Linked DNA regions of Variovorax paradoxus. The protein of the gene in region 1 interacts with the protein of each later gene in a pairwise test. Links are inferred from orthologs where the notes say so. Each region holds a gene or a part of one and is shown on either strand. Other genes may lie near its edges.

Region 1 (11,099 bases):
CCTTGGGAGCGGCTTCCACCAGGTCCTTGGCTTCCTTGAGGCCCAGGCCGGTGATTTCGCGCACAGCCTTGATGACCGACACCTTGTTCGCGCCGACATCAGCCAGCACGACATTGAATTCGGTCTTTTCTTCGACCACAGCAGCGGCAGCGCCACCACCGGCGGCCGGGGCCGACATTGCAGCGGCGCTCACGCCGAACTTCTCTTCGATGGCTTTCACCAGGTCGTTGAGTTCCAGGACCGTCATGCTGTCGAGCGCGGTCAGAAATGCGTCTTTATCGAATGCCATTTTTGTTTCCTAACAATTGGGTTGAATATTTCAAACGCGAGGCTCAGGCGGCCTGCGCTTCTGCCGGTGCATCGGCAACAGGTGCAGCTTCGCCACCACCGCGCTTCTCGGCCAGCGCCGCGAGCACGCGGGCGGTACGAGAGATCGGGGATTGCATCAAGCCCAGCAATTGCGCCAGCAGCACTTCCTTCGAAGGGATGTTGGCCAGTTGCTTCACGCCGTCGACGTCCAGGGCCTTGCCACCGAAGGCGCCGCCGCGAATGACCAGCTTGTCGTTGGTCTTCGCGAAATCGGCCACCACCTTAGCGGCGGCCACAGCGTCTTCGGAGAAGCCGTAGATCAGCGGACCGGTCATCTGGTCGCCAACAATCTCAAACGGGCTACCAGCGACAGCACGGCGGGCCAGGGTGTTCTTCAGAACACTCAGGCTCACACCCTTGCTGCGCGCTTCGTTGCGCAGTTTGGTCATATCGGCCACCGTGATGCCACGGTATTCCGCCATCACGAGCGTTTGAGCTTTTGCGGCGAGGCTGGTCACATCACTGATGACCGCTTCTTTCTCACTGCGATTCAGACTCAAGGTCTACTCCTTTTAATGCGATCTTCGGCCGGGGCCTGGGATCGCGCTTCATGCAGCGACCAACTGTTTCGGAACAAAAATCAAATTCCTTGCAGCGGGATCGCCATCTGCGCTGATTGCCTGACGGGAAGGTCCGGCGATTAAGTGCAGCACCCTGCACACCAGCGGTCTTGGATGGCCCGCGGCAACCGAAGCCGCCGCGACCCACCACATTCGCCCCACCCTTTCGGGCAGAGCAAATCTCTTTAGCTCGCCGAGATGGTTTGCGTGTCCACGCGGACACCCAGACCCATGGTCGACGACACAGCCACCTTGCGCAGGTACACGCCCTTGCTGGTCGCGGGCTTGGCCTTGACCAAAGCGTCGATCAGCGCGGCGAGGTTGCCCTGCAGCTTGTCGTTGTCGAACGAGCGACGGCCGATCGTGCCGTGCACGATGCCGGCCTTGTCGACGCGGAACTGAACCTGGCCAGCCTTGGCGTTCTTCACGGCCGTGGCGACGTCCGGGGTCACCGTGCCAACCTTCGGGTTGGGCATCAGGCCGCGCGGGCCGAGGATCTGGCCGAGCGTACCGACGACGCGCATGGCGTCAGGGGCGGCGATCACGACGTCGAAAGGCATGTCGCCAGCCTTGACCATGGCAGCCAGGTCGTCCATGCCGACGATGTCGGCACCGGCGGCCTTGGCTTCTTCAGCCTTGGCGCCTTGGGCGAACACGGCGACGCGCTTGGTCTTGCCAGTGCCGTTGGGCAGCACGACGGCGCCACGCACAACCTGGTCCGACTTCTTCGCATCGATGCCGAGCTGCACGGCCACGTCGATCGATTCGTCGAACTTGGCGGTGGCGGCTTCCTTGACGATGGTGATCGCGTCAACCAGCGGGTACAGCTTGTTGCTGTCGACCTTGCCTTCGAGCGACTTCTGCTTCTTGGTGATCTTGGACATTTACACGCCCTCCACATTCACGCCCATCGAGCGGGCCGAGCCGGCGATGGTACGAACTGCTGCGTCGAGGTCGGCGGCAGTCAGGTCCTTCATCTTGGCCTTGGCGATTTCTTCGAGCTGAGCGCGCGTGATCTTGCCAACCTTGTCGGTGTGCGGACGGGCCGAGCCCTTTTCCAGCTTGATGGCCTTCTTGATCAAGGTGATCGCCGGGGGCGTCTTGATGATGAAGGTGAAGCTCTTGTCAGCGAACGCGGTGATGACCACCGGCAGCGGCAGACCCGGCTCGACGCCTTGGGTTTGCGCGTTGAACGCCTTGCAGAACTCCATGATGTTCAGACCGCGCTGACCGAGTGCGGGACCGATCGGCGGGGACGGGTTGGCCTTACCAGCTGGCACTTGCAGCTTGATGAAGCCGACGATTTTTTTCGCCATGCTATTTGCTCCTTGCGGGTGATATCGCCTTGGCTTGCGGCCGCGGCTCCCCGGGGTTAAACGACTCTTCGATCAAGGCCGCGCGCCGAGTCGGACAACGCGCAGCCGGAAACAGTAACGCCGACCCGAAGGCCGGCGGGGCGTCAGGTCTTCTCGACCTGGCTGAATTCGAGTTCCACAGGTGTCGCGCGGCCGAAAATCATGACCGACACGCTCACCTTGCTCTTCTCGTAGTTGACTTCTTCGACAGTGCCGTTGAAATCGGTGAACGGGCCTTCCTTGACGCGCACGAATTCGCCAACGGTGAACTCGACCTTGTGACGCGGCTTCTCGGTGCCCTGCTGCATCTGGCTGACGATGTCCTCGACCTCTTTCTGCGAGATCGGGGCCGGACGGTTCTTGGCGCCGCCCACGAAACCCGTCACCTTGTTGGTGTGCTTCACCAGGTGCCAGCTCTCGTCGTCCATGATCATTTCGACCAGCACGTAGCCCGGGAAGAAGCGACGCTCGGTGGTGCGCTTCTGGCCGTTCTTGATCTCGACCACTTCTTCGGTCGGAACCAGGATGCGGCCGAACTTGTCCTGCATGCCGGCGCGATTGATGCGCTCGGTGATGTTGCGCTCGACGGCCTTCTCCATGCCCGAATAGGCATGCACCACGTACCAACGCAGATCTGGGTTGGCGGCGGGAGCCAGCACCGAGGTGTTTTCTTCCTCTGGTGCGCCCGGCGTGGTTTCAACTGCATTCACTGGATCAGCGGTCATTTATTTTCTCCAGCCCAGAATGAGGTCGAAAAACACCCATTCGAGCGTCTTGTCGGTGAGCCAGAGGAAGACGGACATGATCGCCACGAAGGCGAACACATAAGCCGTCATCTGCATCGCTTCCTTGCGGGTCGGCCAGACGACCTTCTTGACCTCGCGCCACGAGTCGCGACCGAAGGCCCACAACTGACGGCCATTCTCCGAACTGCCGAAGGCAGCCACCGCCGCGGCCAAGCCAACCAGCAGCGCAGCCCATTGCACCAGCGAGCCTTGGCGCGACAGCAGATAGAACGCCACGATAGCGCCCACTGCCAGCACGACAGCCACGGCCAGTTTGGCCTTGTCAGCGCCGGTGCTCACGGTTTCGATTTGAGAAGTGGCCATGTTTGGCTGATTTCCTGTGACCCTGAGGCCTTCAATTCAATGCGTCTCTTGAGACGCCGAAGCCCGTCGGGACGCGACGGGCTTTTTTCGGAGTGCCACCTAAGTGGCAGGGGCAGTAGGAATCGAACCTACAACCTTCGGTTTTGGAGACCGACGCTCTGCCAATTGAGCTATACCCCTCCGGTACTCTTTGCGCCCGACTTAGATGTCGAGGATCTTGGCCACGACGCCCGAACCCACGGTACGGCCGCCTTCACGGATGGCGAAGCGCAGGCCTTCTTCCATCGCGATCGGGTTGATCAGCTTGACGGTGATGCTGACGTTGTCGCCAGGCATGACCATTTCCTTGTCCTTGGGCAGCTCGATCGCGCCGGTCACGTCCGTCGTGCGGAAGTAGAACTGCGGACGGTAGTTGTTGAAGAACGGCGTGTGACGGCCGCCTTCGTCCTTCGACAGAACGTACACCTCGGCGGTGAAGTGCGTGTGCGGCTTGATCGAGCCGGGCTTGCACAGCACTTGGCCGCGCTCGACTTCTTCGCGCTTCGTGCCGCGCAGCAGCACGCCGACGTTGTCGCCAGCCTGACCCTGGTCCAGCAGCTTGCGGAACATTTCCACGCCGGTGCAGGTGGTCTTGACCGTCGGGCGGATGCCCACGATTTCGATTTCTTCACCAACCTTGATCACGCCGCGCTCGACAGCGCCGGTCACCACGGTGCCGCGACCCGAGATCGAGAACACGTCTTCCACGGGCATCAGGAACGTGCCGTCCACGGCGCGCTCGGGCGTCGGGATGTACGTGTCCAGGGCTTCGGCCAGCTTCATGATGGCGCCTTCACCCAGTTCGCCCTTGTCGCCTTCCAGGGCGAGCTTGGCCGAGCCGTGGATGATCGGGGTGTCGTCGCCGGGGAACTCGTACTTGTCGAGGAGTTCGCGAACTTCCATTTCGACCAGTTCAAGCAGTTCCTTGTCGTCGACCATGTCGCACTTGTTCAGGAACACGATGATGTAGCCCACGCCCACCTGGCGAGCCAGCAGGATGTGTTCACGGGTCTGGGGCATCGGGCCGTCAGCGGCCGAGCACACCAGGATGGCGCCGTCCATTTGAGCGGCGCCGGTGATCATGTTCTTCACGTAGTCGGCGTGGCCGGGGCAGTCGACGTGTGCGTAGTGGCGATTGGCCGTTTCGTACTCGACGTGCGCGGTGTTGATCGTGATGCCGCGGGCCTTTTCTTCAGGCGCAGCGTCGATCTGGTCGTAGGCCTTGGCTTCGCCGCCGAACTTGGCCGACAGAACCGTTGCGATCGCAGCCGTCAGCGTCGTCTTGCCGTGGTCAACGTGACCGATCGTGCCCACGTTCACGTGCGGCTTGGTGCGGGTGAATTTACCTTTTGCCATTTTTCGACTCCGAAAAAAACGTTTCCAACGTATGCAGATGGGTTGCAAAGCTGCCGTTGCAACCCCCAAAAAACTGGTGCCCTTTGCGGGAATCGGACCCGCGACCTCTCCCTTACCAAGGGAGTGCTCTACCACTGAGCCAAAAGGGCATTTGTAACAAAGTTACGAATTCACATCGCCTCAACAATGAACCGAGTCTCTGGAGCGGGAGACGGGAATCGAACCCGCGTCATCAGCTTGGAAGGCTGGGGTTCTACCATTGAACTACTCCCGCATCGGGGGCACCCAAGGCACCCAAAGCGCGAAATCCAATCGCTCTTAGAAACCAAATTCATCGCTGGTGGAGAGGGCTGGATTCGAACCAGCGTACTCGTAAGAGGGCAGATTTACAGTCTGCTGCCATTAACCACTCGGCCACCTCTCCGGCGAACCTCGAAATATAGCACGGTTTTGTGACTACTCAGAAATCCAAGCATCCAGAAGATGCGGGGAAACTGCTCGAGGCGTGAGCCCACGATTATCGCCCAACTTCACCCCTCCGCCCGCTGGGCCTCCCGCCACGCACGCGCTTCGCCGAAGTGGCCGCAGCCGATGAATGGCACGGGCGGGCGCAACGCCGAAAGAGGCGACGGATGATTCGACATCAGCACCTTATGGCGCTTAACGTCGATCAACGCCCGCTTACTCTGCGCGTGCGAGCCCCACAGCATAAAAACAACAGGCTTAGCCCCGTCTGAGACATGGCGGATGACGGCATCCGTCAGCACCTCCCAGCCACGGCCGGAATGGCTGGCCGGCTGCGCTTCCTCGACTGTCAGGCAGGTGTTGAGCAGCAGCACGCCATGCGTCGCCCACTTCACCAGGCTGCCACCCGGATTCGGGAACGACGGCGGCGGTGTGCCCAGATCACGCTGGAGTTCCTTGAAGATGTTGCGCAACGAAGGCGGCAACGCCACGCCGGGCGCCACGGAAAACGCCAGCCCCTCGGCCTGGCCGCGCCCGTGGTACGGGTCCTGGCCCAGGATCACCACGCGCACGTCTTCCGGCGGCGTGAGTTCCAGCGCCCTCAGCGGCTGGGGCGGAAAGATCACCGCTCCCGCATCGAGACGTTCGCGCAGAAAGCCCAGCAGCTTTTGTCCCACGACACCGCCAAAGAAATCGTCAACCAGTGGCTGCCAGCCAGGCGCCACCAGCCAGTCGGCAGGATCGCTGCTCGGCAGCTGATCGGGCCGGCTCATTTGAACAACGCAGCGAGGGCCTCGCCGGGTTCCTTGGCGCGCATGAACGCTTCGCCGACCAGGAAGGCGTTGACGCCGGCCGCGCGAAGCGTGGCGACGTTTTCGCGCGTGCCGATGCCCGACTCGGTCACAGGCAAACGATCGGCCGGCAGCTTCGGCAGCAAGTCGATGGTCGCCTGGATCGACACCTCGAAATTGCGCAGATTGCGGTTGTTGACCCCGATCAGCGCCGTCTTCAGCCTGAGCGCACGATCGAGCTCAGCCGCGTCGTGCACTTCCACGAGCACCGCCATGCCCAGCCCGTGCGCAATGGCTTCGTAGTCCTTCATCTGCGCATCGTCGAGGCAAGCGGCGATCAACAAGATGGCATCGGCGCCCATCGCGCGCGATTCATACACCTGGTACGCATCGACGATGAAGTCCTTGCGCAGCACCGGCAGGTCGCACGAGGCGCGTGCTTGCTTGAGATAGTCCACGCCGCCCTGGAAGAACTGCTTGTCGGTCAGCACCGACAGGCAGGCTGCACTGATCTCGCCGTCGCCTTCGGCGTAGCTCTGGGCGATATCGGCCGGAATGAAGTCTTCGCGCAGCACGCCCTTGCTTGGGCTGGCTTTCTTGACTTCGGCGATCACCGCGGCCTGGCCGGCGGCGATCTTGGCGCGCAGCGCGCCTTCGAAGTCGCGCGTCAGCACGCGGCTCTCGGCATCGAAGCGCACGGCCTCGAGCGGCGCGCGCTTCAGGGCCGCAGCCACTTCCTGGTGCTTGACGGCAACGATCTTGTCGAGGATGTCGGACATAACTTCTGGGGTTTCCGGTTTCTTGAAACTCAGACGGCCGTGGAGGCCTTGATCAGCTCGGCCAGCTTGGCCTTCGCCGCACCCGAGGCGATGGCGCTGCGCGAGCGCTCCACCCCCGCTTGCACTGAATCGACCACGTTCGCCGCATACAACGCCGCGCCTGCATTCAGCAGCACGATGTCGAGCGCGGGACCGGCCTGATTGTCGAGTACACCAAGAAGCATCGCCTTCGACTGCTCGGGCGTTTCCACGCGCAGCGCGCGGTTGCTCGACATCTGGAAGCCGAAGTCCTCCGGGTGCAGCTCGTACTCGCGGATCTCGCCATCCTTCAACTCGCCCACCATGGTGGCGGCACCGAGCGAAATCTCGTCCATGCCGTCACGCCCGTAGACCACCACCGCATGCTCGGCGCCGAGCCGCTGCAGCGCACGCACCTGGATGCCCACGAGGTCGGGATGGAACACGCCCATCAGGATGTTCGGCGCGCCAGCCGGATTGGTCAGCGGCCCGAGGATGTTGAAGATGGTCTTGATGCCGAGCTCTTTTCGCACCGGCGCGACGTTCTTCATCGCCGGGTGATGGTTCGGCGCGAACATGAAGCCGATGCCGCACTCCTCGATCGAGCGCGCGATCTGCTCGGGCTTGAGGTTGATGTTCACGCCCAGCGACTCCAGCACGTCGGCGCTGCCCGACTTGCTCGACACGCTGCGCCCGCCGTGCTTGCTCACCTTGGCGCCCGCCGCGGCCGCCACGAACATCGAGCAGGTCGAGATGTTGAAGGTGTGCGAGCCGTCGCCGCCTGTGCCGACGATGTCCACGAGGTGCGTCGTGTCCGCGACGGGCACCTTGGTCGACACCTCGCGCATCACCTGCGCGGCGGCGGTGATCTCGCCGATGGTTTCCTTCTTCACGCGCAGGCCGGTGATCAGCGCGGCCATCATCACGGGCGAGCACTCGCCGCTCATGATGAGGCGCACGATGTGCAGCATCTCGTCGTGGAAGACTTCGCGGTGTTCGATGGTGCGCTGCAGCGCTTCCTGGGGGGTGATCATGAAAAGTCTCCTCGAGGGTGAATCAGCGGCCGACGCGAAAGGCGGGCGCGTCGGTGAACGCGAGCTTGAGGCCGAAGCCGATGAAAAGCACGCCGGCGGCGCGGTCGAGCCAGTGCATGCCCTTCTGCACGGCGCTGCGATGCGCCATCCAGCCTGCGGCCAAGGCCCATCCCACATTGACGGGAATGGCGTTGAGGTTGAACAGCACGCCCAGCAGCACGAAGTACAGGGCCTTGTTGTCGGCACCGGGTGCAATGAATTGCGGCACGAAGGCCAGGAAGAACAGCGCGACCTTGGGGTTCAGCACGTTCGTCCAGAAGCCCCCGAAAAAGATCGCCTTGAGACTGCGCTCCCCGCCCGCATCGGCCGCCGCCTTGTCGAGATCCGCAGGCGGCGCCGCGCGCGACAGCAGCATGCGCACGCCCAGATACAGCAGGTACGCCGCGCCGATGTACTTGAGCACGGTGAAGGCCGCCGCCGATGTCGCCATCAGGGTGCCGACGCCGACTGCGGCGGCAAAGATGTGAACGAAGCAGCCGGCCGTGATGCCGAGCCCCGCCACGATGCCGGCGCGCACGCCGCAGCGCAGCGAATTCGTCACGACGTACAGCACGTCGGGCCCAGGCGTGAGGTTCAGCAGCCAGCCGGCGGCGATGAAAGCGAGCAGATGGGGAAGATCAGGCATCGCGCGCTCGCGGGGCTCAGGCGTTGAAGAAGGCGCGGATCGCGGCGACGGCCCGGTCGACGCCGGCGGCATCGACGTCGAGGTGCGTCACGAAGCGCAAGCGGTAAAGCCCCGTCGCCAGGATGCCCTGCTGGTTCAGGCTCGCGATCAGCTCCGATGAACGCGCCTGCGCAGCCCCGGTGAGATCCGCGAACACGATATTCGTGTGCGGCGCCTCGACCGTCAGGCCCTCGATGCCTTCGAGTCCTTGTGCAAGCCGCTGTGCCAATGCATGGTCGTCGGCCAGGCGATCGATGTGGTGATCGAGCGCATGCGATGCAGCCGCAGTCAGCAGCCCGGCCTGCCGCATGCCGCCGCCTGCCATCTTGCGAATGCGATGTGCGCGTGCAATGAATTCACGCGACCCCACCAGCGCCGAGCCGATGGGTGCACCAAGCCCCTTGCTGAAGCACACCGACACGCTGTCGAAGCACTGCGCGATGCGGCGCGCCTCCGCGCGGATGTCGCTACGCTTGTTCAACGCTGCCTGCGCGGTCGCAGCATTGAAGAGCCGTGCGCCGTCCAGATGCCGCTGCAGCCCCTTGCTCTTCGCCAGGTCGGTCGCAGCCTGCACGTAGTCGAAGGGCAGCAGCTTGCCGCCCAGCGTGTTCTCCAGCGCCAGCAGCCGAGTGCGCGCGAAATGCGCGTCATCGGGCTTGACGGCCGCCTCGATCTGCGCCAGCGGCAGCGTGCCGTCGGGTGCATGGTCGAGCGGCTGAGGCTGCACGCTGCCGAACACCGCCGCGCCGCCACCTTCCCATCGATAGCAGTGCGCCTGCTGGCCGACGATGTATTCGTCGCCACGGCCGCAGTGCGAAAGAATCGCGCACAGGTTGCTCTGCGTGCCCGTGGGCACGAACAGCGCAGCCTCGAAGCCCAGCATCGCGGCAATCTTTTCCTGCAGCGCGTTCACGCTCGGATCGGTGCCGAAGACGTCGTCCCCCAGCGGCGCCGCCATCATGGCCTCCCGCATCGCGGGCGTGGGTTGCGTGACGGTGTCGCTGCGCAGGTCGACGAGGGAGGTGCGATCGGTCATGGCGGCTCAGTCCAGGAAGTTCTTGAGCATCGCGTGGCCATGCTCGGTGAGGATCGATTCGGGATGAAACTGCACGCCTTCGATGCGCACGTCATGCGCGAACCCGGTGTGCCGCACCCCCATGATCTCGCCGTCGTCGGTCCAGGCAGTGACAGCCAGTGCCTTCGGGCAGCTCTCCCGCTCGATGGAAAGCGAGTGGTAGCGATTGACGATGAACTTCTCGGGCAGCCCCGCGAACACGCCTTCTTGCGTGGTCGTGATCTCGCTGGTCTTGCCATGCATGAGCTGCTGCGCGCGCACGATCTTGCCGCCGAAGGCCGCGCCGATGGCCTGGTGGCCCAGGCACACGCCAAGAATGGGCAGCTTGCCCGCAAAGGCCTCGATGGCCGCCACCGAAACACCCGCTTCCGCCGGCGAACACGGCCCGGGCGACACCACCAGCCGCGTCACGCCGGAGGCGATCAGCTCGCCGATCTGCGCCACCGTGATCTCGTCGTTGCGGTGCACCTGCACGTCCGCCCCCAGCTCGCCGAAGTACTGGACGATGTTGTAGGTGAAGGAGTCGTAGTTGTCGATCATCAGCAGTTTCATGGCTTGCTCACAATCCGGTGCACGCCCTTGACGACGGGGAACACGTTGAAGTTGATCAGAAGGCCCAGCTTGAGGCCCGACAGGCGCAGCGCGGCCAGCACCTGCGCGCGATGCAGGTCGGTCAGCACGTCGACCGCCTTGAGTTCGACGATGACCGATTGCTCGATCACGAAGCCCGCACGGTACACCTCGCCGAGCGAGCGCCCCTTGTAGCTGGCCGACAGCGCCACGTCGCGCGTGAAGCCGATCTCCCGCTCGGCGAGCTCGATGGCCAGCGCAGCCGCATAGGCCCCTTCGTCGAGCCCCGTGCCGAGCACGCGCTGCACCTCGACGGCCGCGCCGATGATCTCGTGCGAGAAGTCGTTCTGAATATCGGGTGCGGTGCTCATTCCAGGCCTTCCTCGACCAGTTCGGCGGCACGCAGAAGCGCGCGCGCCTTGGCTTCAGTTTCTTTCCACTCCAGCTCGGGCACCGAGTCGGCCACCACGCCAGCCGCGGCCTGCACGTGCAGCATCTGGTCCTTCACGATGCCGGTACGAATGGCAATGGCCACGTCCATGTCGCCCGCGTAGCTGATGTAGCCGCATGCGCCGCCATACAGCCCGCGCTTGGTGAGCTCCAGCTGGTCGATGAGCTCCATCGCATGCACTTTCGGCGCACCGGTCAGCGTGCCCGCCGGGAACGTGGCCTTCAGCACGTCGATGGCGGTCATGCCGTCCTTCAGCGTGCCTTCGACGTTGCTCACGATGTGCATCACGTGGCTGTAGCGCTCCACCGCGAAGGCCTCCGTCACCTTCACCGTGCCGGTCTTGGCGATGCGGCCGATGTCGTTGCGCGCGAGGTCGATCAGCATCACGTGCTCGGCGCGCTCCT
Region 2 (11,054 bases), 360 kb from region 1 along the record:
CACCAACAAGCGCATTGCGCGTGCCATCGGCTACCCGGTCATCATCAAGGCGGCGGGCGGCGGCGGTGGTCGCGGCATGCGCGTGGTGCACACCGAGGCGGCTCTGGTCAACGCGATCCAGATGACCAAGGCGGAAGCCGGCGCGGCCTTCAACAATCCGGCCGTGTACATGGAGAAGTTTCTCCAGAACCCGCGCCACATCGAAATCCAGATCCTCGCGGACAAGCACAAGAACGCGGTCTACCTGGGCGAGCGCGACTGCTCCATGCAGCGCCGCCACCAGAAGGTGATCGAGGAATCGCCCGCGCCGGGCATTCCGCGCAAGCTGATCGAGAAGATCGGCGAGCGCTGTGCGGCCGCCTGCAAGAAGATCAACTACCGCGGTGCCGGCACCTTCGAGTTTCTCTACGAGAACGGCGAGTTCTATTTCATTGAAATGAACACGCGCGTGCAGGTGGAGCACCCGGTGACCGAGTTCACCACCGGCATCGACATCGTCAAGACGCAGATCATGGTGGCCGCCGGCGAAAAGCTGCCGTTCACGCAGCGCCAGATCCAGATGCACGGCCACGCCATCGAGTGCCGCATCAATGCCGAAGACGCGTGGAAGTTCACGCCGTCGCCGGGCCGCATCACGATGTGGCACCCGCCGGGTGGTCCGGGCGTTCGCGTCGACTCGCACGCGTACACCAACTACTTCGTGCCACCGAACTACGACTCCATGATCGGCAAGATCATCGTCTACGGCGACACGCGCGAGCAGGCCATGGCCCGCATGCGCACGGCGCTCAACGAAACCGTGATCGAAGGCATCCAGACCAACATCCCGCTGCACCGCGAGTTGATGGTTGATTCCAAGTTCATGACCGGCGGCACCAACATCCACTACTTGGAAGAGTGGCTGGCGGCGCACAAGCGCTGACCGGGGAACGCCGCGATGTTCGAACTCCGCCTGATGGCGCCGGAAGACCGGGTCGAAACGCTCGGCGAAGCGCTCGATGCACTCGATGCATTGAGCGTGTCGGTGGAAGACGCCGACGCGCAGACCGACGCAGAGCAGGCGCTGTTCGGCGAGCCGGGCATGCCGCCGCCGAAGGAAGGCTGGCAGCGTTCGCGCGTGATCGCGCTGTTCCCCGACGAGGCGCTCGCCAAAGAGGCCGCGTCGGTGCTCGCGCTGCAGGATTTCTTCGAAGGCTGCGAGGTGCTCGGCATTGCGCCGGTGCCCGAGCAGGACTGGGTGCGCCTGACGCAATCGCAGTTTGCGCCCGTCGAGATCACGCCCGAGTTCTGGATCGTGCCGACGTGGCATGAGCCACCCGAGCAGGCAAAGCAGGTGATCCGGCTCGATCCAGGTCTGGCCTTCGGCACTGGCACGCATCCCACCACGCGCATGTGCCTGCGGTGGATCGCGACGCGGGGCGACGGTGTGCTGGCTAACCAGCGCGTGCTCGACTACGGCTGCGGCTCCGGCATTCTTGCGATCGGTGCGGCGAAGTTCGGCGCCACCGACATCGACGCCGTCGACATCGACGAAGCCGCGGTTTCGTCGACCCGGCTCAATGCCGAGGCCAACGGCGTCCGGCTGAACGCGGGCCTGCCCGAAGCGGCGAAGGGCCTCTACGACACTGTGCTCGCCAACATCCTGGCCACGCCGCTCAAGGTGCTCGCGCCGTTGCTGCGCAGCCATGTGAAGGCGGGCGGATCGCTGGTGATGGCCGGCATCCTCGAGCGCCAGGCCGATGAATTGAAAGAGGCCTACGCGCCGTACGCGAAGCTCGAAGTCAGCGACACCGAGGACGGCTGGATCCTCATGACCGCGCGCTGCTGAGCCGCCTTGCGCCCCTCCCGTGGCGAGGGCTCGACCCTACAATCGCCCGGTCATGAGTCTCGTCACGCGCTGCCCCGCCTGCACCACCACCTTCAAGGTGGTGCGCGACCAGCTTCGCATCTCTGATGGCTGGGTGCGTTGCGGCCGGTGCAGCCATGTGTTCGACGCCACGCTCGATCTGCACGAGGCACCCGATGGTGCGGCGGCGAATGCGGCGGCGCCGGTGCAGGGTGCTGGCTATATGCCAGGGCTGGTCGAGGCAGCCTCGGAGCCCAAGGGCGCGCCCGAGTTGGAGTCTTCTTCGCCGGCCGAGGATGCGGACTTCTTCGACGATGAGCCCGAGCAGCAGCCTCGGCATGCGCTGCCCCCGGAGGCGCCTGCACCGACACCGGCGTCGCCACCACCGCCTCCAGCAGCGCTTGAGTTCTCGCTGTCATTGCCCGAACACGGCATCGTCGCCGACGAGCCATGGTCCGACCTCGACGTCAGCGAACCCGCGTGGAAGCCTCCACCGAGCACGCTGCCGCCGTTCCCGAACATCGACCTGAACCTCGCGTCGCCGCCGCCCGCGCCACCACCCCCGGCGCCGCCGCTGCCCGTCGCCCCGCGCATCAAGGCAACGCGTGGGCTGATGATCGAGCGCGCGAGCGACGACGGCGCAGAAGGGGAGCGCGAGCAGGAAGAAAAAGACCACGACCAGGTGCAGATGCAGAAGGCGCTGCGCCGTGCCCGCATCAAGTCGGCCAAGATCGCGAGCGCCAAGGCGCGTGAGGAGCGCGCGGCCGCGAAGGCTTCGCCTGTGGTGGTGCAGGCCGAAAGCGAGTCCGACCTTGCGCTCTCCCCGGATTTCGAACTGCCAATAGGGCATCCCTTCGCGGACGACGACGAGCCCTCCGAGAAGGCGACCGGCTTCTGGCAGCGCAAGGGCGTGCGCATCGTGCTGGTCCTGCTGGCGGTGATTGCTGTGCTGCTGCTCATCCTGCAGGTCATCCGCCACGAGCGCGACGGCATTGCCGCGCGCCAGCCCAATCTGCGGCCCGCCTTGGCGGCACTGTGCCAGTACACAGGCTGCGAACTCGCGGCCCTGCGCCAGATCGGCGACATCGTGATCGAAGGCGCGGCCTTCGCGCGCGAGAAGAGCGGCGGCAACGACTACCGTCTGAGCTTCACCCTGCGCAATGGCGCCACCGTGCCGCTCGCAATGCCCGCCGTCGAACTCTCGCTGCTCGACACGCAGGAGCGCGCCGTGGTGCGCCGCGTGCTGTTGCCGGCGGACTACGGTGCACCGACGGTGCTGCAGGCCCGAGCCGACCGCGCGGCCTCGCTGCCACTGACCTTGTCCGCTTCGGAAGCCGCAGCGCTACCGCCGATCGCAGGCTACCGCGTCGAAGCTTTCTATCCCTGAGCGGGGCGCCTGCCTGCACGCGTCCTTTTCCATCCACCATTCAACCAACGGCTCAACCATGGCAGCAGTGATTTGCGGGTCCCTCGCGTTCGACACCATCATGACTTTCGAGGGCCGGTTCGCCGACCAGATTCTTCCGGACCAGCTGCACATCCTCAATGTGTCGTTCCTGGTGCCGACGCTACGGCGTGACTTCGGCGGCTGTGCCGGCAACATCGCCTACAGCCTCAACGCACTGGGCGGCACTGCGCTACCGATGGCCACGCTCGGCAACGACGGCGCTTCGTACCTCGAGCGCATGCGCTCGCTTGGTATCGACACCGAGTTCGTGCGCCAGCTCGACGACACCTTCACCGCGCAGGCGATGATCATGAGCGACGTCGACAACAACCAGATCACCGCCTTCCACCCCGGCGCGATGCAGCAGGCGCACATCACGAAGGTGGCCGCGCGCGACGACATCAAGCTCGGCATCATCGCGCCCGATGGCCGTGACGCGATGCTGCAGCACGCCGAGCAATTCGCCGCCGCAGGCATTCCGTTCGTGTTCGATCCGGGCCAGGGTTTGCCGATGTTCGACGGCGAGGCGCTGCGCCATTTCGTTGATCTCGCGAGCTGGGTGGTGGTGAACGACTACGAAGGCAAGATGCTGTCGCAGCGCACCGGCTGGAGCCTGGCGGAGATCTCGAAGCGCGTGCGCGGCCTGGTGGTCACGCTGGCGTCCGAGGGCTGCGAGATCTGGACTGACGGCGAGCGCGAGCACGTGCCAGGCGTGGTGGCCACCGAAGTGGTCGAGCCCACGGGCTGCGGCGACGCGTGGCGTGGTGCGCTGCTGTTCGGCCTGGAAAAGGGCTGGCCGCTGGCGCAGTGCGCAGCGCTGGGCAACAAGGTCGGCGCGATCAAGATCGCGCAGCGTGGCCCGCAGAACTACGAGATCGACCGCAAGGCCCTGGGCCTCTGATTCGGTCCTCGATCTTCTTCCTGAAGAAGCGCCAATAAAAAAGCCCGACACCGCGAGGTGCCGGGCTTTGCGCCTTCAAGGCCGCTGAGAAGCTCAGGGCTTGCTGGCCGTGGGGAACGGCCAAGCTGCCTGGGGATTCAGCGTCGTTTGCGCCGCAGGGGCAGGCGCTACGGCTGCAGCCTTGGCGGGCGCAGCAGCCTTGGGAGCCTTCTTCGCAGCAGGCTTTTTGGCAGCAGGCTTTTTCGCGGCTTTCTTGGCCGCAGCCTTTTTCGCAGGCGCCTTCTTGGCAGCAGCCTTCTTCGCAGGCGCCTTCTTGGCGGCGGCCTTCTTTGCAGGCGCCTTCTTGGCAGCAGCCTTCTTCGCAGGCGCCTTCTTGGCTACGGCCTTCTTCGCCGGAGCCTTCTTCGCAGCGGCCTTCTTGGCCGGAGCTGCCTTCTTGGCGGCTACCTTCTTCGCCGGAGCCTTCTTCGCAGCGACCTTCTTGGCCGGAGCCTTCTTGGCGGCTACCTTCTTTGCCGGAGCCTTCTTAGCGGCCACAGCCTTCTTTGCCGGAGCCTTCTTTGCAGCGGCTTTCTTAGCCGGCGCTTTCTTTGCAGTTGCCATTTCTATTTCTCCTTGATCAAGTTGAAAAAATCAACCTATTGAAGCACTCCACGCACGTTGGGTAGCGTGAAGCGATTCATGGCGTTGAGATCTGAGCCCCAGCACCATGAACACCTGAGCCCTAGTCCATGCCGCGCTCTTTGGCGCGATCGGTGGCAAGGGCAATTCTTGAATTCATTAATTCTTGTCGAAAGATTCAATCCCAGGAGAGCGCACCACCCGACTGGTACTCGATCACGCGGGTTTCGAAAAAGTTGCGCTCTTTCTTCAGGTCAATCATTTCGCTCATCCAGGGGAACGGATTTTCTTCGTTCGGGAAGAGCGTTTCGAGGCCAATCTGCTGTGCACGCCGGTTGGCGATGTAGCGCAGGTAGCCCTTGAACATGGAGGCGTTCATGCCGAGCACGCCACGTGGCATGGTGTCTTCGGCGTATTTGTATTCGAGCTCGACGGCGCGCATGAAGAGCGCCTTGATCTCGGCCTTGAACTCGGAGGTCCAGAGGCCGGGGTTCTCGAGCTTGAGCTGGTTGATCAGGTCGATGCCGAAGTTGCAGTGCATCGACTCGTCGCGCAGGATGTACTGGTACTGCTCGGCGGCGCCGGTCATCTTGTTCTGGCGGCCCAGCGCAAGAATCTGCGTGAAGCCGACGTAGAAGAACAGGCCTTCCATCAGGCAGGCGAACACGATGAGCGACTTGAGCAGCGTCTGGTCGGTTTCGTGAGTGCCGGTCTTGAAGTGCGGGTCGCTGATGGCGTCGATGAACGGGAGCAGGAACTGGTCCTTCTCACGGATCGATTGCACTTCGTTGTAGGCGTTGAAGATCTCGCTCTCGTCCAGGCCGAGCGACTCGACGATGTACTGGTACGCGTGCGTGTGGATCGCTTCTTCAAAAGCCTGGCGCAGCAGGAACTGGCGGCATTCGGGGGCCGTGATGTGGCGATAGGTGCCCAGCACGATGTTGTTGGCAGCCAGCGAGTCGGCGGTCACGAAGAAGCCGAGGTTGCGCTTGACGATGCGGCGTTCGTCTTCGGTCAGGCCGTTCGGGTCTTTCCAGAGCGCGATGTCGCGCGTCATGTTCACTTCCTGCGGCATCCAGTGGTTGGCGCAGGTGGCGAGGTATTTTTCCCACGCCCACTTGTACTTGAACGGCACCAGCTGGTTGACGTCGGTCTGGCCGTTGATGATGCGCTTGTCGGAAGCCTTGACGCGTTGGGTGACAGCGGGCGTTGCTGCTGCGGCGGCAACCGGACGCACGACTGCGCCGTCATCGAGCGCGCGGAGCGCGGGTTGCGCAATCGACGAAGTCGGAGCGTCCACCGAACGGCCTGCGGGCAAGCCGCTGGTCGATGCGTTGTGGTGCTGCAATCCTTGTTGCATATCCTTTGGTAAGGAGGGCTTGACTTCTTCGTCCCAGGTCAACATAGAAAAATCCAATGCTCAAATTATCGGAGTAACGATGTGAGTTGCAAAGTGCTCGTTCACATCGCACGCCATTTATGTGGTTGTTATGTTGCTCGCATGCATCGCGCGATGTCAGTCAATGCCTTCATTGAGTGAACGTCGCGCGATTTTTTGCATGCACCTCACTGACTCACTGTCGCGAGCATCGACGCGTTATTGGCACGCTTCACAGGTCGGATCGTCCACACCGCAGAACGCGATGTCGGTGGCGGGCATTGCGCTCATCTGTGCCTTCGCTGCAGCAGCGGCGGCTTCGAGTGCGCTCATGCCCGAAGGTGCGTCGTTGCCCGACGACACCGCGTTGAGACGGCCCGATTGCACCGTCGACTTCTCGGCGTGCGTCGCGCTCTGCGTACGCAGGTAGTACGTGGTCTTCAGGCCGCGCAGCCATGCCAGCTTGTAGGTGTCGTCGAGCTTCTTGCCCGATGCGCCGGCCATGTAGATGTTCAGCGACTGCGCCTGGTCGATCCACTTCTGGCGACGCGCAGCGGCTTCGACCAGCCACGTGGTTTCGACTTCGAACGCGGTGGCGTAGAGCGCCTTCACATCCTGCGGCACGCGGTCGATAGGACGCAGCGAACCGTCGAAGTGCTTCAGGTCCATCACCATCACGTCGTCCCACAGGCCCAGGCGCTTCAGGTCGCGCACCAGGTAGTGGTTGATCACGGTGAATTCGCCCGACAGGTTCGACTTGACCGACAGGTTGCCGAAGCAGGGTTCGATCGAAGCGTCCACGCCGATGATGTTCGAGATGGTCGCGGTCGGTGCGATGGCCACGCAGTTCGAATTGCGCATGCCGTCGGCCTTGATCTTCGAGCGCAGCGCGTCCCAGTCGAGGGTGGCCGAGCGGTCGACCTCGACGTAGCCGCCGCGTGCCTTTTCCAGCAGGTCGAGCGAGTCGATCGGCAGGATGCCCTTGTCCCACAGCGAGCCCTTGTAGCTCGAGTACTTGCCGCGTTCGCGCGCCAGGTCGGTCGAGGCCCAGTAGGCGTGGTAGCAGATGGCTTCCATCGACTCGTCGGCGAACTGCACGGCCTCTTGTGAGGCGTACGGAATGCGCAGTTCGTACAGCGCGTCCTGGAAGCCCATCAGGCCCAGGCCGACCGGACGGTGGCGCAGGTTCGAGTCGCGCGCCTTCTTCACGGCGTAGTAGTTGATGTCGATCACGTTGTCGAGCATGCGCATCGCCGTGGAGATCGTCTTCTTCAGCTTTTCCTGGTCGACCTTGCCGTCCTTCAGGTGCTGCAGCAGGTTCACGGAACCCAGGTTGCAGACGGCGGTTTCGGTGTCGCTGGTGTTCAGCGTGATCTCGGTGCAGAGGTTCGACGAGTGCACCACGCCGGCGTGCTGCTGCGGCGAGCGCACGTTGCAGGCGTCCTTGAACGTGATCCAGGGGTGGCCGGTCTCGAACAGCATCGTGAGCATCTTGCGCCACAGGTCGGTCGCCTGGATGGTGCGCGCGGGCTTGATGTCGCCGCGGGCAGCCTTCTCTTCGTAGGCCACGTAGGCCTTCTCGAAGTCGGCGCCGAACAGGTCGTGCAGGTCGGGCACGTTGGAGGGCGAGAAAAGCGTCCAGGTGCCCTTTTCCATCACGCGGCGCATGAACAGGTCGGGGATCCAGTTGGCGGTGTTCATGTCGTGCGTGCGGCGGCGGTCGTCGCCGGTGTTCTTGCGCAGTTCCAGGAACTCCTCGATGTCGAGGTGCCAGGTTTCGAGGTACGTGCAGACAGCGCCCTTGCGCTTGCCGCCCTGGTTCACGGCCACGGCCGTGTCGTTCACCACCTTCAGGAACGGCACCACGCCCTGCGATTCGCCGTTCGTGCCCTTGATGTGGCTGCCGAGCGCGCGCACGCGGGTCCAGTCGTTGCCCAGGCCGCCGGCGAACTTCGACAGCAGCGCGTTTTCCTTGATCGACTCGTAGATGCCGTCGAGGTCGTCGGGCACGGTGGTCAGGTAGCAGCTCGACAGCTGCGAGCGCAGCGTGCCGGCGTTGAACAGCGTGGGCGTGCTCGACATGAAGTCGAACGACGACAGCACTTCGTAGAACTCGATGGCACGGGCTTCGCGGTCGATTTCATTCAGCGACAGGCCCATGGCCACGCGCATGAAGAAGGCCTGCGGCAGCTCGATGCGGGTCTTGCGCACGTGCAGGAAGTAGCGGTCATACAGGGTCTGCAGGCCGAGGTAGTCGAACTGGTTGTCGCGCTCGGCCTTCAGCGCCGCGCCCAGGCGGGGCAGGTCGTACTGCAGCAGCTTCTCGTCGAGCAGGTCGTTGTCCACGCCCTTCTTGATGAACTGCGGGAAGTAGTCGGCGTAGGCGGTGGCACGCTCGGCCGGCATCACTTCGCGGCCGATGATCTCCTTGAAGATCGTGTGCAGCAGCAGGCGCGCGGTGGCGAAGGTGTAGTCGGGGTCTTTCTCGATCAGCGTGCGGGCCGCCAGGATCGAGGCCTTGTAGACCTCGTCGAGCGGCACGCCGTCGTACAGGTTGCGCATCGTCTCGGCGACGATCGGTGCGGACGTGATGCTGTCGCCCAGGTTTTCGCAGGCCGACTCGATCAGGCCCTTGAGTTCGTTCAGGTCAAGGGTGACGAGCTCGCCGTTGTCCAGCACGTGCAGCGCGGGCGTGGCCGGCACGTCTTGCTCGCCCTGCTTCGAGCGCTCCTGCGTGCGGCGTTCGCGGTACAGCACGTAGGCGCGGGCAATTTCGTGGTGGCCGCCGCGCATCAGGCCGAGCTCGACCTGGTCTTGCACGTCTTCGATGTGGAAGGTGCCGCCGCCCGGACGCGAACGCACCAGCGCGCGGATCACGCCCTGCGTGAGCACGTCGACCGTTTCGCGCACGCTGGCCGAAGCCGCGCCCTGGGTGCCGTGCACGGCCAGGAAGGCTTTCATCATCGCGATGGCGATCTTGTTCGGCTCGAAGGGCACGACAGCGCCATTGCGGCGGATGATCTGGTAGTGGGCCAGGTTCTGGCCGGTGGGGGAGCCAGCAGTGTCTCGCTGCTGTTGCGGTGGCGTCGAGGGAACGGCACGCGGGGTCGATTGGGGGTTCAGGGCAGTTTGCATTCGCTTCCTCTCGGTTGGCAATTCTTGTTGGATGGCGGCGCCTGGGCCGGGCGCTGCGCCGGTGTAGATGACCGGACAGGGGACACTATATCTAGGGTGCGGGGGGTGTACAACCCACTAGATGTAGCGTTTTCCTATGGATACAAGGATTGCCGGTATTACTTCCGCCATAGGACACGGTCAGCGATGCCGCTTGAATACTGGCCTATGGTCTCTCAACCCGCATGGGGCTTGGCTTGCAAGCCGATTTGGGCCTGCAGGCCGCATGGTTGCTGAATCGCGCGACTGCTATTTTCGCATTGCTGCGCCGCAAGAGCGACGCATCGCGAGGCGCCGCACGATTGAAAAAATTAGCGCTGCTCCACCTGTGGCGGAAACATCTGTGGATTCCAGCCGAGTTGTTCGCGCAGCAGGCGCCAGTCGAATCCCGCGCCCGGATCCTGTTTGCGGCCCGGCGCGATGTGCTCGTGGCCGGCGATGTGCGCGATCGCGTAGTGCTGCGCGATGGCGGCGCACAGGCTCGCGAGCGTCTCGTATTGCGGCTCTTCGAAGGGCTGGCCTTCGAGGCCTTCGAGTTCGATGCCGACGGAGTCGTCGTTGCAGTTGCCGCGGCCGCGCCACGACGACACGCCGGCATGCCAGGCGCGGTCGTCGCAGCTCACGAACTGCCAGAGTTCGCCGTTGCGGCGCACGTAGAAATGCGAGGACACCTCGAGGCCGCGGATCGACTGGAAGTAGGGGTGCGCGTCCCAGTCGAGCTGATTGGTGAACAGCTGCTGCACCGCGTCGCCGCCGTATTCACCGGGCGGCAGGCTGATCGAGTGCAGCACGATGAGGTCGGTCTGCGCGCCCGCGGGGCGGGGCCCGAAGTTCGGCGAGTGCAGCGCCTTCGCGAAGCGGTACCAGCCGGCTTGCCAGAGTCCGCCGTCGTTGGCTTCAGTCGTCGACATGGCTGCTCGCGCCGTCATCGCCGTTGGGCGTGGTGATGCCCAGTCGCGCGATACGGTAGCGGATCTGGCGCAGGCTCATGCCGAGCCGCGCGGCGGCCGCGGTGCGGTTGAAGCCGCTCTCGTGCAGCGCGCGCACGAGGATCTCGCGCTCCTGCTGATCGAGATAGGCCTGCAGGTCGGAGGGCAGCGGCGGCGGTGCGGCCTTGGGCGGCGCGACCGGCGCGCTCGGAAGTGGAGCCAGCGCGACAGGCGCGTCGGTGACGGGCGACAGCGGCGCTGGCGCGGACGCCGCGGCTTCGGCCGCAGCAGTGAAACCGCCCATCAGGTCGAGATGAAGTTCGTCGCCGTCGTTCAGTGCCACCGCGCGGTGCAGCAGGTTTTCGAGCTCGCGCACGTTGCCGTTCAACGGATGCTGCGCGAGGCGGCGCAGCAGTTCGTCCGACAGATGCGGCACGGGCAGCCCGCCGTCTTGTGCGATGCGCGAGAGCAGCGCGGTGCACAGCGCGGGCAGGTCCTCACGACGGTCGCGCAGCGCGGGCACGGCGATCTCGATCACGTTGAGGCGGTAGAAAAGATCCTGGCGGAAGCGGCCAGCCTGCACTTCGGCGTGCAAGTCTTTATGGGTGGCGCTGACGATGCGCACGTCGACAGTTTCTTCCTGCGTCGAGCCGATCGAGCGCACGCTGCGCTCCTGGATCGCGCGCAGCAGCTTCGACTGCATCGCCAGCGGCAGATCGCCGATTTCGTCGAGAAACAGCGTGCCGCCGCGCGCGGCC

What was found.
Region 2: the proteins of rplK (region 1) and prmA interact in binary tests that used the Escherichia coli proteins (3 or more experiments, as listed by UniProt). The link is inferred for Variovorax paradoxus from one-to-one orthologs.

What each region holds. Positions count from the first base shown.
Region 1 is NZ_CP102931.1:6,049,852-6,060,950, forward strand. What follows is about bases 530-3,456. They hold rplK (50S ribosomal protein L11), read right to left. Parts: upstream 2,246-3,456; coding sequence 1,814-2,245; downstream 530-1,813. Other genes in these bases: rplJ (50S ribosomal protein L10), read right to left, coding at 530-869; rplA (50S ribosomal protein L1), read right to left, coding at 1,115-1,813; nusG (transcription termination/antitermination protein NusG), read right to left, coding at 2,389-3,009; secE (preprotein translocase subunit SecE), read right to left, coding at 3,010-3,393. In the rest of the region: rplL (50S ribosomal protein L7/L12), read right to left, coding at 1-289; more of rplJ, read right to left, coding at 333-529; tuf (elongation factor Tu), read right to left, coding at 3,595-4,788; NWF24_RS28445 (uracil-DNA glycosylase), read right to left, coding at 5,319-6,026; indole-3-glycerol phosphate synthase TrpC, read right to left, coding at 6,023-6,823; trpD (anthranilate phosphoribosyltransferase), read right to left, coding at 6,853-7,875; NWF24_RS28460 (LysE family translocator), read right to left, coding at 7,898-8,560; ltaE (low-specificity L-threonine aldolase), read right to left, coding at 8,577-9,635; NWF24_RS28470 (aminodeoxychorismate/anthranilate synthase component II), read right to left, coding at 9,642-10,226; NWF24_RS28475 (GxxExxY protein), read right to left, coding at 10,223-10,615; trpE (anthranilate synthase component I), read right to left, coding at 10,612-11,099. UniProt on the Escherichia coli protein: Forms part of the ribosomal stalk which helps the ribosome interact with GTP-bound translation factors.
Region 2 is NZ_CP102931.1:5,686,607-5,697,660, reverse strand. Bases 1-2,882 are described here. They hold prmA (50S ribosomal protein L11 methyltransferase), read left to right. Parts: upstream 1-937; coding sequence 938-1,828; downstream 1,829-2,882. Other genes in these bases: NWF24_RS26855 (zinc-ribbon and DUF3426 domain-containing protein), read left to right, coding at 1,881-2,882; accC (acetyl-CoA carboxylase biotin carboxylase subunit), read left to right, coding at 1-922. In the rest of the region: more of NWF24_RS26855, read left to right, coding at 2,883-3,233; NWF24_RS26850 (carbohydrate kinase family protein), read left to right, coding at 3,292-4,194; NWF24_RS26845 (histone H1-like DNA-binding protein), read right to left, coding at 4,288-4,797; NWF24_RS26840 (ribonucleotide-diphosphate reductase subunit beta), read right to left, coding at 4,994-6,220; NWF24_RS26835 (ribonucleoside-diphosphate reductase subunit alpha), read right to left, coding at 6,413-9,328; 1,6-anhydro-N-acetylmuramyl-L-alanine amidase AmpD, read right to left, coding at 9,679-10,278; NWF24_RS26825 (sigma-54-dependent transcriptional regulator), read right to left, coding at 10,265-11,054. UniProt on the Escherichia coli protein: Methylates ribosomal protein L11.